DNA from 2 places in the Scytonema hofmannii PCC 7110 genome. Region 1 is predicted to be linked to the other one. Evidence: predicted binding sites of a transcription regulator. Region 1 holds the regulator's gene; the other holds the start of a gene.
What was found. Region 1 encodes NtcA, which controls nitrogen genes in cyanobacteria. Its sites were predicted from a motif close to TNTGTANNNNNNNNTACANA; they were not measured.

Region 2: WA1_RS43700 (DUF2605 domain-containing protein) is a predicted target of NtcA. The motif match lies at 1,643-1,662, and genes of this name have one in related genera.

The regions. Positions count from the first base shown of each region.
Region 1 is NZ_KQ976354.1:10,257,826-10,263,891, forward strand. Features, by position in the region: gene WA1_RS43360 (SLBB domain-containing protein) at 1-1,014, opposite strand, end outside; gene WA1_RS43365 (ABC transporter ATP-binding protein) at 1,345-2,319, opposite strand; gene WA1_RS57755 (hypothetical protein) at 2,316-2,552, opposite strand; gene fabI (enoyl-ACP reductase FabI) at 2,618-3,394, opposite strand; gene ntcA (global nitrogen regulator NtcA) at 3,774-4,442, shown strand; gene WA1_RS43385 (DUF3084 domain-containing protein) at 4,596-6,066, shown strand, end outside.
Region 2 is NZ_KQ976354.1:10,375,979-10,382,044, forward strand. Features, by position in the region: gene thrS (threonine--tRNA ligase) at 1-788, opposite strand, end outside; gene WA1_RS43700 (DUF2605 domain-containing protein) at 1,762-2,100, shown strand; gene WA1_RS43705 (DUF2973 domain-containing protein) at 2,292-2,603, shown strand; gene WA1_RS43710 (amylo-alpha-1,6-glucosidase) at 2,703-4,982, opposite strand; gene WA1_RS43715 (DICT sensory domain-containing protein) at 5,990-6,066, shown strand, end outside.

The sequences.
Region 1 (6,066 bases):
TCCGTCTTGTACAATGATGTCCTGATTGATATCGCCGCTCTGCAACAGTTGCCACAGGTTAACATTTATAGATTGTTCTGTTCCAGTTCTTGTGGGTCGGCGGATGATGACATTACGAACATCAGCTTGTGGTGTAATTCCTCCAGCTTGCTGAATTGCTCGTGTCAGTGTTGGTAGACCTGTAATACTAGGTGCATTGGTTTGAGCGTTGCTACCACCTTCTGTAGCACCTTGAGTGACTAGATATGACCCAGGACGATAAACTTCACCAATGATTGCTACTGTACGGGGTCTTGTGGGATCGGCAGCAAAACTAGATGCGGCTAAATTACGTGCATTTGCTAAGTCTAGAGTTCTTGCAGTGGGTACGTAAATGGTATCGCCATCCCGTAAGGTAATATCTTGAGGTAACCTTCCGGTGCGTCTGAGTTCATCCAAATTGAGACTGGTGACTTGCTCTGGTCCTCTTCCGAGTTTGCGCCGCAATTCTACTCTACTTACATCGGCACTCAAGGTTACACCCTGAGCGGTGGTGAGTGCAGCGAGTACTGTTGGGTATTGTACCCCAGGATTGTCTCCCGCGCCTCCTGACAAGCTGAGAGTATAAGCTCCCGGACGCGTGACTTCTCCAGCCACAAAGACGTTAATGGGACGAGGTGATAATAGGTTAACTGAAATAATAGGACGTTTTAGATAGCGAGAGTATCTCTGAGCAATTAAGTCAGCAGATTGTTCTGTTGTTAATCCCAGAACGTTGACACTACCAATCAAAGGTAAGTTAACTGCTCCACCGGGTGGAACTTGGTACTCGCCTGAGTATTCGGGAACTTCAAATACACTCACTCTAATGCGATCGCCGCCTCCTAGCGTGTAGTTTGTGTCTACCTGTGTCGTTCTTGACGCAGGCTGCCTTTGCGCTAAACTAACGTTTGGAATCGCGATACTTACAGATGTTAATAACACCACACCCATAACTGGATGGGCGAGCAATTTCACCACACTCGTATTATGCATTGCTTACCTGAGACTACTATACAATTACATACTGTCTAAACATTTTTAGCCTGATTGACCCTTTTTACGTATTCTAGTTCCCTGATGTTCACACATTCTTCAATTAAATTATCCTTCCGGAAGGGAATTATTTAATATATTTAAATTTTCTTTAAAATTCACTTAAAGCTCAACTTCATCCAATGTAAATTTCGCGTAAATATATGTGGCACTGATGTCATTGGGGAGGGGCATTTTTACAAGCACGATAAGTATAAAAAGTAAAAACAGGTAGCAAAGCGTATTAAGTGAGAAAGCCCTTATCGATAAAAAATTTCTGTTAGCTGTTTACTAATTTTTGAGGTTTTGAATTTGTTGCACAAAAAACTTTTCTAAAGATGGACGTGATAAATTCATGGCTATTAATTGCCCGCCCATCAAACGAAGGCTCGCCAAAAAATCATAATAATCTCCATTGAGTTCCCCTTGCCACGAGCCATCTGGTTGGAATTCCAAATTACTGACCCATTTTTCGATAATTTCCCAGTCTCCACCATGTCCTTTCACAGAATATACGTCAGTTGTTCCTAAAAGTTCATTGAGAGACCCAGAACAAATCAGTTCACCTTGGGCAAGAATGGCAACGCGATCGCAAATTTGTTCCACTTCGCTAAGAACATGACTGTTGAAAAAAATTGTTTTACCTGCCCCTTTCAGCGATAGGATAATCTCTCTCATTTGGTAGCGTCCCACAGGGTCAAGCCCTGACATTGGTTCATCCAAGAATACCAGTTCCGGATCGTTGATGAGTGCTTGTGCCATCCCGACACGTTGTAACATTCCTTTTGAATAACGTCGCAGGAGTTTTTTGCGGGCATCAGATTGAGGCAAACCCACCAATTCAAGTAATTGAGGAATGCGTTGGCGTTGAACTTTTTTAGGAATTTGAAATAGCCCAGCGACTAGCTGTAAAAATTCCCAACCCGTGAGATAGTCATACAAATAAGGATTTTCTGGTAAATAACCGATGCGTTCTTTAACACCACGGTCTCCAATTGGCTTGCCCAAAAGCAGTCCCCGTCCTGATGTTGGACGGATAATTCCCAGTAACAATTTCAACAGTGTTGTTTTACCAGCACCATTTGGTCCTAACAGCCCAAAAGTTTCTCCCTTGTAAACTTTTAAAGAACAATTTTTGAGGGAGACGACTTTTTGATTCATAAAAAAGCCAGTGCGATAAACCTTTCGCAACTCAGAGGTTAGAACAACTGGCGGACTGTCACGTGTATTCAGTTCAGAATTTGGGGCGTCTGCAACAGACTTCATCTTTTGCTTCGGGCAACAACAATACGGTTTAATCTATAGGTTACCCAGTTGACTCTCAATAATAACATTGACCAGTGACCAGTGACCAGTGACCAGTGACCAGAAAGAGGTATTGAATATTCATCATTTCCCCAATACCCAATTCCCAATACCCAATCCCCCAAGTTAGGGGTCAGAGCCATTTGCCAATGACCAATCTCTAATGGTAAATACACAATTAGGTAAATTGACACCAATCAAGGTAACCAACCAATTGACTGGTCACTGGTCACTGGTCACTGGTCACTGTTCTTTATCCTTACATGCCCATGATTTCATACCCTGCATCGACGTACAGAACTTGCCCGGTAATTCCGCTAGACAAGTCGCTACATAAAAAAGCGGCTGCATTGCCTACTTCCAGTTGAGTAACAGTGCGTTTTAAAGGCGCAACTTTCTCTACATGGTGAATCATGTCCAGAATACCTCCTACCGCACTAGAGGCGAGGGTACGAATAGGACCGGCGGATATGGCGTTTACCCGAATATTGGCAGAACCCATTTCAGCCGCAAGGTAGCGCACGCAAGCTTCCAACCCTGCTTTGGCAACTCCCATGACATTGTAGTTGGGAATTGCTCGTACACCACCCAGGTAAGAGAGAGTGACAATACTTCCTCCCTCAGTCATCAAAGGTTTAGCGATCCCTGCTAGCTGTACTAGAGAGTAAGTACTCACTTCCATTGCCAGATTAAAGCCAGAACGAGAGGTGTTACTGAAGTCTCCAGTCAGGTCATCTTTACTGGCAAACGCTAGACAATGGATGAGGATATCTAGCTTCCCCCACTTTTGCTGGATTTCTTCAAAGGTTGACTTAACCTGCTCGTCATTTTGGACATCACAAGGAAGAAACAAGCTGGGGTTGAGGGGTTCTACCAGTTCTGCAACTTTCTTTTCCATTTTGCCTTTTTCATCTGGTAAGTAAGTAATCCCCAGATTTGCTCCTGCTTTATGCAGTTGTTGGGCGATCCCCCAGGCAATGGATCGGTTGTTTGCAATTCCTGTTACAATAGCTTTTTTTCCTGTCAGGTCAAGCATATTAATTCTTAATGTGAACTTTCATGCTTGAGCATACTAGAATCTGACGCTAGTTGTCTGGAGTTTTGAGCAGTATTAGTAATTATCATGATCCGGGTACCTGTTAGCTACCAGAAAATTGTTACTGAAAGCTTCGGGAAATCTCAATATATCTTCGGGTTTTTTCTAAAAAACTGTTTTACAAAAACTTTTGTAATTAACTATTAAAAAGTACTAGATCTAAACAGGAAAAATTATGTATCATGAGGAACAATTAACTATGAGCACCAGAGGATAAGTATAGGAAAGAACAAAAAGGTTGACAATGTGTTCTTGATTTTTCGGGTGTATTCTTAGGGAATTAGTTTTAATTTTTCCGGCATTGGGTAGGGGAAGGGAGATGATGACACAAGATAAGGCCCTAGCAAACGTTTTTCGTCAGATGGCAACAGGAGCTTTTCCTCCTGTTGTGGAGACGTTTGAACGAAATAAAACCATCTTTTTCCCTGGCGATCCTGCCGAACGAGTGTATTTCTTATTGAAAGGAGCCGTTAAACTCTCCAGGGTGTACGAGGCAGGAGAAGAAATAACCGTAGCACTACTTCGGGAAAATAGTGTTTTTGGCGTTTTGTCCTTGCTAACAGGAAACAAATCAGATAGGTTTTACCATGCAGTTGCTTTTACACCTGTTGAACTACTGTCAGCTCCAATTGAACAGGTGGAGCAAGCACTCAAGGAAAACCCAGAATTGTCGATGTTAATGCTGCGCGGACTGTCTTCGCGAATTTTACAAACAGAGATGATGATTGAAACCCTTGCTCACCGAGATATGGGTTCGCGATTGGTGAGTTTTTTATTAATTCTCTGTCGTGATTTTGGCGTTCCTTGTGCCGATGGAATCACAATTGATTTGAAGCTATCTCATCAAGCAATAGCGGAAGCAATTGGTTCGACTCGCGTTACCGTAACCAGGCTACTAGGTGACCTGCGCGAGAAAAAGATGATTTCCATTCATAAGAAAAAGATTACTGTCCACAAGCCCGTTACTTTAAGTCGGCAATTCACCTAAAAGAGTTCTGAGTGTTGAGTCAATTCGTTAGAAGCAACTCTGTAGCTATGCTTAAAGCTCTCTTAAAAACTCAACACTCTCCTCTAATTTCTCCACAGATGATGGCTGGAAGTAGTAGGCTGTATCTGGAAGGATTTCGTCGGTAGCTTAAAGATGACCACCGGGTACATCCTAATATTGGCAATATTAATTTTGGGAGGCGCGATCGCCACAGTGGGAGACCGTATCGGTACCCGAGTTGGCAAGGCGCGACTCTCACTTTTCAATCTGCGTCCTAAAAATACAGCAGTACTGGTTACTATTCTTACAGGAACTTTAGTCTCGGCATCAACTCTGGCAATTTTGTTTGCTGCTGACGAAGGGTTGCGCAAAGGAGTGTTTGAGTTAGAGGATATACAAAAAGACCTTCGTCGCAAGCGCGAAAGTCTTGAATCCACAACTCAACAACTGGATGTCACGCGGAAAGAACTAGAGCAAGCTAGAAAAGAACAACAAGAGAAAGAAGAACGTTTGCAAAAAACCAATGAGTCATTAAAGGAGGCAAATGCCAAACAACAAGCAACGCAAAACCAACTGAATCGCACGACAGAACAACTCAGCCGCACTCTCAGTCAACAAGCTCAAATTCAAGCTCAACTCCAAAATACGGAAACTCAACTGGATCAAGTCGTTGCACGCTACAAACAAACCGTAGCTGAACTGCGAAACGTTGATGTTGAGAAAAAAAAGCTGTTGGCAGAAGTAGAAAAACTTAAGATAGGGCGGCAAAAATTGTTTGCCGAGGCAAAAAGAGCGATCGCCCAAGCTCAAGAAGCTATTGAAAAGCGCGATCGCGAACTGGCTAACCGACAGGAGGTTATTCAACAGCGAGACAAAAAAATTAATGACCTAGATCGGCTCATTCAAGAACGCAACCAAGCCATTGCGGAACGAGAAAAAGTCATTGCTCAAAGAGAGTTTCGCCTCAAAGACCTGGAAACACAACAGAATGAACTAGAACAGGAAGTTGCAAGGCTGGAAAAATTCTACCAGTCCTATCGCGAACTGCGTTTGGGAAAACTTGCCTTAGTTCGAGGTCAAGTTCTCGCCTCTGGAGTTGTTCGGATTGAACAACCACCAGCTGCGCGTCAGGCGATCGTTCAACTGTTACAAGAAGCCAATCGAACTGCTAACCTCAGACTCACTGAACCCGGTACAAACACAGAAAATTCACAGATATTATTTGTTACTAAAGAGCAAATTGAGCAACTCAGCCAGCAAATTAAAGATGGTCGAGAATATGTAGTACGAGTGTTTAGCGCTGGTAACTACGTTAGAGGAGAAAATGGTATTCAATTTTTTGCCGATGCCACGCTTAATCAAAAAGTCTTTACAGGAGGTGAGGTATTAGCTGCCACAACAGCCGATCCCCAAAAAATGACAGCCTATCAATTAAGGCAGCGACTAGAATTATTAATTTCGGCTTCGCAATTTCGCGCCCGTAATGCTGGAATATTAGACAGTATTCAAATAGATAGTACATTTTACCGCTTTATTACCCAATTGAGGCAGTATAATTTGCCATTAGATATTAAAGCTGTTGCAGCAGAGGACACGTTCACGGCAGGACCACTCAAAGTAAAAC
Region 2 (6,066 bases), 120 kb from region 1:
TCAACTCTGGCAATGTGAGGAGTGACTACTGGTAAATATCCCCGTTTTAGCTGTTCCTGTTTGAGAAAGTCTTCTAAAAGACTCCTCAACAGTGTTCCCTTCGGTGTCCACAATGGTAACCCCGGTCCTACCAAGTCAGAAAAGATAAATAATCCCAGTTCTTTACCCAGTCTCCGGTGATCTCGTCGTAGTGCTTCTTCCTTGCGCCGTTTGTATTCGGCGAGTTGTTCTGGTGTTTCCCAAGCAGTTGCGTATATACGTTGTAACTGTGCTTTTGTTTCGTCTCCACGCCAATAAGCACCGGCAACGCTTTCCAATTCAATCGCTTTTGGGTTAAGCTCCTTTGTATTTTCCACATGAGGTCCGGCGCACAAATCCCACCATTCATTTCCTAAATGGTAAATTGTAATCGGTTCCTCTTTAATGTCCGCTAGAATTTCTAACTTATATGGTTCGTTAATTTCTTTAATCCGGCGTTCAGCTTCTTCGCGGTTCACTTCTTCTCGAATAACTGGTAGCTTTTTATTAATTAACTTTACCATTTCCTTGTAAATGGCTTTCAAATCCTGTTCTGAGAAGGGTTCAGGATTGTCAAAGTCATAGTAAAAGCCGTTCTCAATCCAAGGACCGATTGTAACTTGCGCCTTGGGAAACAGCTTTTGTACAGCCATCGCCATAACATGAGAGGCAGTGTGGCGAATTTTTTTTAGAGTCTCTGACTCGCTAGTACGCGGCAAATATACTATCTTTTCAGATTGTTCTAGTTGATTAGATGATTCTGGCGGCATCGGCTATAAAATAATTGGCGAAACGATTGAACTGTTAAGTTATGAGTTAAATTTATAACAAATATAATTAACTATAATACACTTTTATTTTCATCTTGTCAGCTTTTATTTGTTGTGGTTGTAAACCTTAGTATTTCAATATAACCATGTTTGAGTCTCTTCATTCATTGTTTAACAACTATTAAGTCATTCATAAAATCTAACCGTATATAGTTGCTTTTCGCTCATGACTCTGATACCAGGGAGTGGGGAGTAGGGAGTGGGGAGTAGGGGTAAGAAATTTTCATTCCCTCGTTGTGGACAATTGCCCATGGGTGTCTATCTTGATTTGTCAGATCTAATCTGAATATAACTAGTTGAATAGTTGTGGGTTTATTTTTACAAACCCACCGGCTCAATTTATTTCTAATCAAAGAATTGGCACTATATTTTAACTAATGGCTCTCACTAATTTGACATTTTTCTAAAATTTTACTATTAACAGGAGTTCAACACTAAACTATCCTCTCGGTTCTGGTGAGTTTTACTCGATTGTACATAAGTTTAACTTAACTTATTGTTAACTCATAATTATAAGATGATTTATCGCTATATTAGGGGGTTGGGGACTGGCGACTGGGGATAAATGGCTGCCAGAACTCCGACTTCTCCTGCGAAGTCGGAGTTCTGAGTGTTTTCTGAGAATTAGGAAAATATTTAAAAACTTTTAAAACTTTTAGAAGACAAATACTGTGCAGTAATTAATACAAGTGTTGTGATAATTATCAGCAATTTTGCTAGAGTATTTATGGTTTTTTTAAAAATCCCTCTGCGGAATCTGTACAATTGCCTTGAAGATTTTATATAATAAGTGAAATGTAGCTAATGTTACAAATGCTTAAAAATCTCTGACTTGTGAAAGAGATTGAAAAAATGTTAAGAATCGTAAATAGAGTTAATATTAGTATGAAAGTTAAGAATATGCTTTTCATTTATGCAAGACTCTAATTTATCTGAATCAGAGTTGCTCAAAACGGTTTTGCAACCACTATTAGAAGATTTTCAGTATTGGTTTGCGCGATCGCGTAACTTTTTGGAAACAGAGCAGCTTTCATTTATGAGTCCAAACGAACAATCAGACTTACTCATGAGAGTCAAGCAAGCACAAGCGGAAGTAAACACAGCTAAGATGCTATTTACAGCAACTGACAGCAAAGTAGGAATTGATATGGCAACGTTAGTACCTTGGCATCAATTGGTATCGCAATGCTGGAATGTAGCGATGCGCTTCCGTCAAATGCGAGATAATGAACAGCAGAGAGACAGCATATAAGTCAAGATTCATTAACATTTTTTCCAAAAACAATGTGTATATTATGCTACCTTTCCTTTTTCTGAGTTAAAATTTCTCATTTTTATGAATATAAGCGCACCTGGAGTGCGTTAAGCATTTGGCATCTTTGGGATTCACTGACTGCATTTAAAAACTCATCATTAGAATTTGCTACTTCTGGAGGAAAAACAATGTTACATCTACTTTACATTTTTGCTTTTACCCTACTAGCTTTCATAGCAGTTGCAAACTTAATTCGCAATTTGATTTTATTTAGTTTTGACAGAGAGCGAGTTTACCCGCCAAAATCCGTATCTTTAGGAGATCGGAGCACTCATAAATCATTTACACCACATCCAGAGCTACTTGATGCGTCCGGTAACTTAATCAGAGAACCATTGTTAGTCATGCGATCGATCAACGTTGAAGACGCCCGCCAAAAACTTGATGCACTTTACGAAGCTTCTCCAGGACAGAAAATCGAGAACCAAAAGGAAGAATAAATTTTAGATTTTGGATTAAATGAATTTTAGATTTTGGATTTTGGATTTTGGATTTGAAATTCTCAATCCAAAATCTAAAATCTAAAATCCAAAATTTTATCAGGCTTCAATCACAACTCGGAGGTTACCGCGTTTCTTGGCAACGCGACAAGCTGTTGTGCTTCCGGAACGCTCAAATTCTAAGTCTAGAATTGTACCACCAACGCGCAAATTGTGTAGGGACAGACGAGCGATCGACTCCGGTAAGGCGGGGTCGATAATTCGCAAGCAATTGTTGGGAGCATCCGGCACTAAGTTAACTATCATTTGCAGCAGTTGAAAAATGCTGCCAGTAGCCCAAGCCTGAGGCGTACAAGCAACAGGATACTGCACGGGGGCATTATCGACCTTGCGCTCGTAGCCGCAGAACAACTCTGGAGGACGACTGTAAGGCTGCTGGTTAGTCATGTCGAATAAACCCTCAAAAAGTTCCAAGGCTTGATCGATTAAACCGAGGGAACGCAAACCCATAGCAATGAGGGAGTTATCGTGAGGCCAAACAGAACCAATGTGATACCCCATTGGATTGTAAGCAGGTGATAAACTACTTAAGGTACGAATACCCCAACCATTAAACATATCCGGTCCGCGCAATCGTTCGGCAACACTGTAAGCTTTTTCTGGAGTAAATATTCCTAAATGCAAGCAGTGACCTGGATTCGAGGTAATACTGTCTACGTGCTTGCCATCGCCATCTAAAGCCAAGGCACAAAAATCTTGGTCTTCCATCCAAAAGTCTCTGTTGAAGCGAAGCTTAAGATTTCTGGCTTCTTCCGTCCATCGATCTGACAAATCAATGCGCTTCTTCATCCTAGCAATTTCTGCTAGGCGTAGTTTGGCAGCATAAACATAAGCTTGAACTTCACAGAGGGAAATCGGTCCGTTAGCTAACTCTCCCTTGCGGTTAACAATACAATCTCCAGAATCTTTCCACCCTTGGTTAGCAAGTCCCTTTTTAGATTTGCGATAGTAGCTGAGGTAACCCGTATTTTTCATACTGCGGTCAATCCATTCCATTGCAAAGAGTGCATGAGACCAAAGTTGCTCTAAAGTCTCTCCATCATGAGTCCATGCATAATATTCAGCATATAGCATCAGCCATAAGGGAGTGGCATCCACCGTACCGTAGTAAGGTGTGTGAGGAATTTCTTGGCAACGTGCCAATTCTCCAAACCGCAGCTCGTGTAACATCTTACCCGGTTCTTCGTCTCGGCGATCGTTTTCTACTTTTCCTTGGTAATTTGCCAGTATGTATAGAGTTTCCTTCGCAATCTGAGGATTCAACATTAAGGTTTGAGAAGCCGCAATGATGGAGTCTCTGCCAAACAGTGCGGAGAACCACGGGACACCTGCGGAAACAGTCTTGTATTTCCCAAAAGATTGGCGCAATAAATACATATCCTGTTCGGCACGCTCAATAATTTGATTAAAATAGCTTTTATCCGAACGAATTTGTGTAATTTGATGCACCCAGTTTTGCTCTTCCATCAACTCAGAAGCTTTTGCTTGTCCCAAGGTGATAGCAGCACTGACTGTAGAACTCGATTGGTTGTTGGTGAGTAAATTCACTCGATAGCCCAACTTTTGGGTTTCGTGGGAAGCCAATTCCAATCGCCAAATAGCAGTATATCCTTTGAAATAGTCTGGTTGCCGATACTGGAATTGAATGCGGGATTCCATCACCAAACCGTCAAGACCTTGATAGGCAAGTGAGAGTGATTGTTCCTTATGGGTGGGGTTTTGAGCTTGTGCAAGAATGCCTTCAAGAGAAGATGTTTCCTCGTGTGCTTCCTCTATATGCCGCAAAAGTTTACCCCGATTGTCTCGGCTATAGCCACGAACTTCAAATAAATCGGCAAAATCTGCTTCAAAGCTGATACTTAGTTCAAAAGAAATGGAAGTTGTGCTATAATTTGCTATCTCCAATTCTTCAAACAAAGCGCCATTCAGTACAAATTCCCGACGAATACCTAATGTATCTGGCCTCAGGCGTTCGTCTATTCTGGGATTAGTACATAATACTGACAGTGAAAATCCTTTGTCGGCTGTACTGCTGAGGAGTACGGGGGAATGCCCTTCAATTTGCAATTCCAAACGGCTGAGGAATCGGGTATCACTGCAGAACAGCCCCAAACTGGGACCGTCATTTAGCCCGCAGCCAGAGACATTTCCTAGAGTGTCTGTTATGAAAAATAAATCATCATCTTTAACCGTCAACGTTGGTTGCGGTTTTTCACTGATGACGCAGGGCCACTCTGAAATAGGTACTTGGTCAGCAGGAACAAAGGTTTTTCCGTCCAGAATAATTTTCTCCGGGGTCATGAGGGTATCCGGTGTCATCAGCAATATCCGTGTGTACAGGTCTACTTTTTTTTCGCGTTCGCTCTTAGCGCAAGCTGAAAGAGTGCTTATCGCTCTTAGCGCAAGCTGAAAGAGTGCTTATCGCCTTTGGCGCAAGCCGATCATAGTGCTTATCGCATCAGCGTCAACAGGAAAAAAGACGTCAATCCGAACTGATTTGAGCCACTGAGCAAAGATAATAATCGCATACACCCGGTTACAGGGTATGGATCTAACTCACAACATCAAATCTTTATAAATATTTATTTCTTACAAAACTAGGGAACAGGGGAGTCCCTGTTCTTTGTTCGCTTTTAAAAAAATGCGCGTTGTGGGAGTAGCGCCCACTTTAAAAAAAGATGTTTTTCTCTCAAGAGCGAATCCCTAAGAAAAATACCTTTTTTTAAACCAGCACTTTTAAGTGTTTATTTCCCTGTTCTCGTTTCTCTGTTCCCTGTTCCCTCTGAAAATGTGAATATACCTCAGAATAGACTCAAACATAACCTCAAACAATAAGATTTGAACTTTTCTCTAACTTATCTCTAACATATTAAGTAGATTTTTTTTAAATGTGCTAAAAAAGAATAAATATATTTTTTTTAGTAACAAAACTGCTAACTCAATTACATATTTTGACATTTGAAATACACGCAGGGTGAGCATTGTCCACCATAGCCGGAGGACACACCACCCTCGTTTAACCACTCACCACTACCTAAAGTAGAGCTTGGTGAACTATATTAGATTATGCAAGTCAGCTATTATTGAAACCTCCCAATATCAGCCGATGAATAACTACAACGTACAATGGTTGTGGCAAGCGTCTTCTCCATATCTTGAAGACCCATTCCCTATACCCCACAGCCCGCTCCTTATTTTTTAATTGAGAGGAGTTTCACAATTCTTTACATATTGCAACCATCTTATTAACTAAAGAGTCCGTTGTAATTTGTACAATCAGCTGTGACATGGATTTTATCTGAGATTGTGGCTACCAAAAGACATTGATGAGCATTTCGACTTCCATGCTGAGTGAATTGCTACAGGCTCTACCCTACCTGCGGCCCCAGATATATTTTAAAGC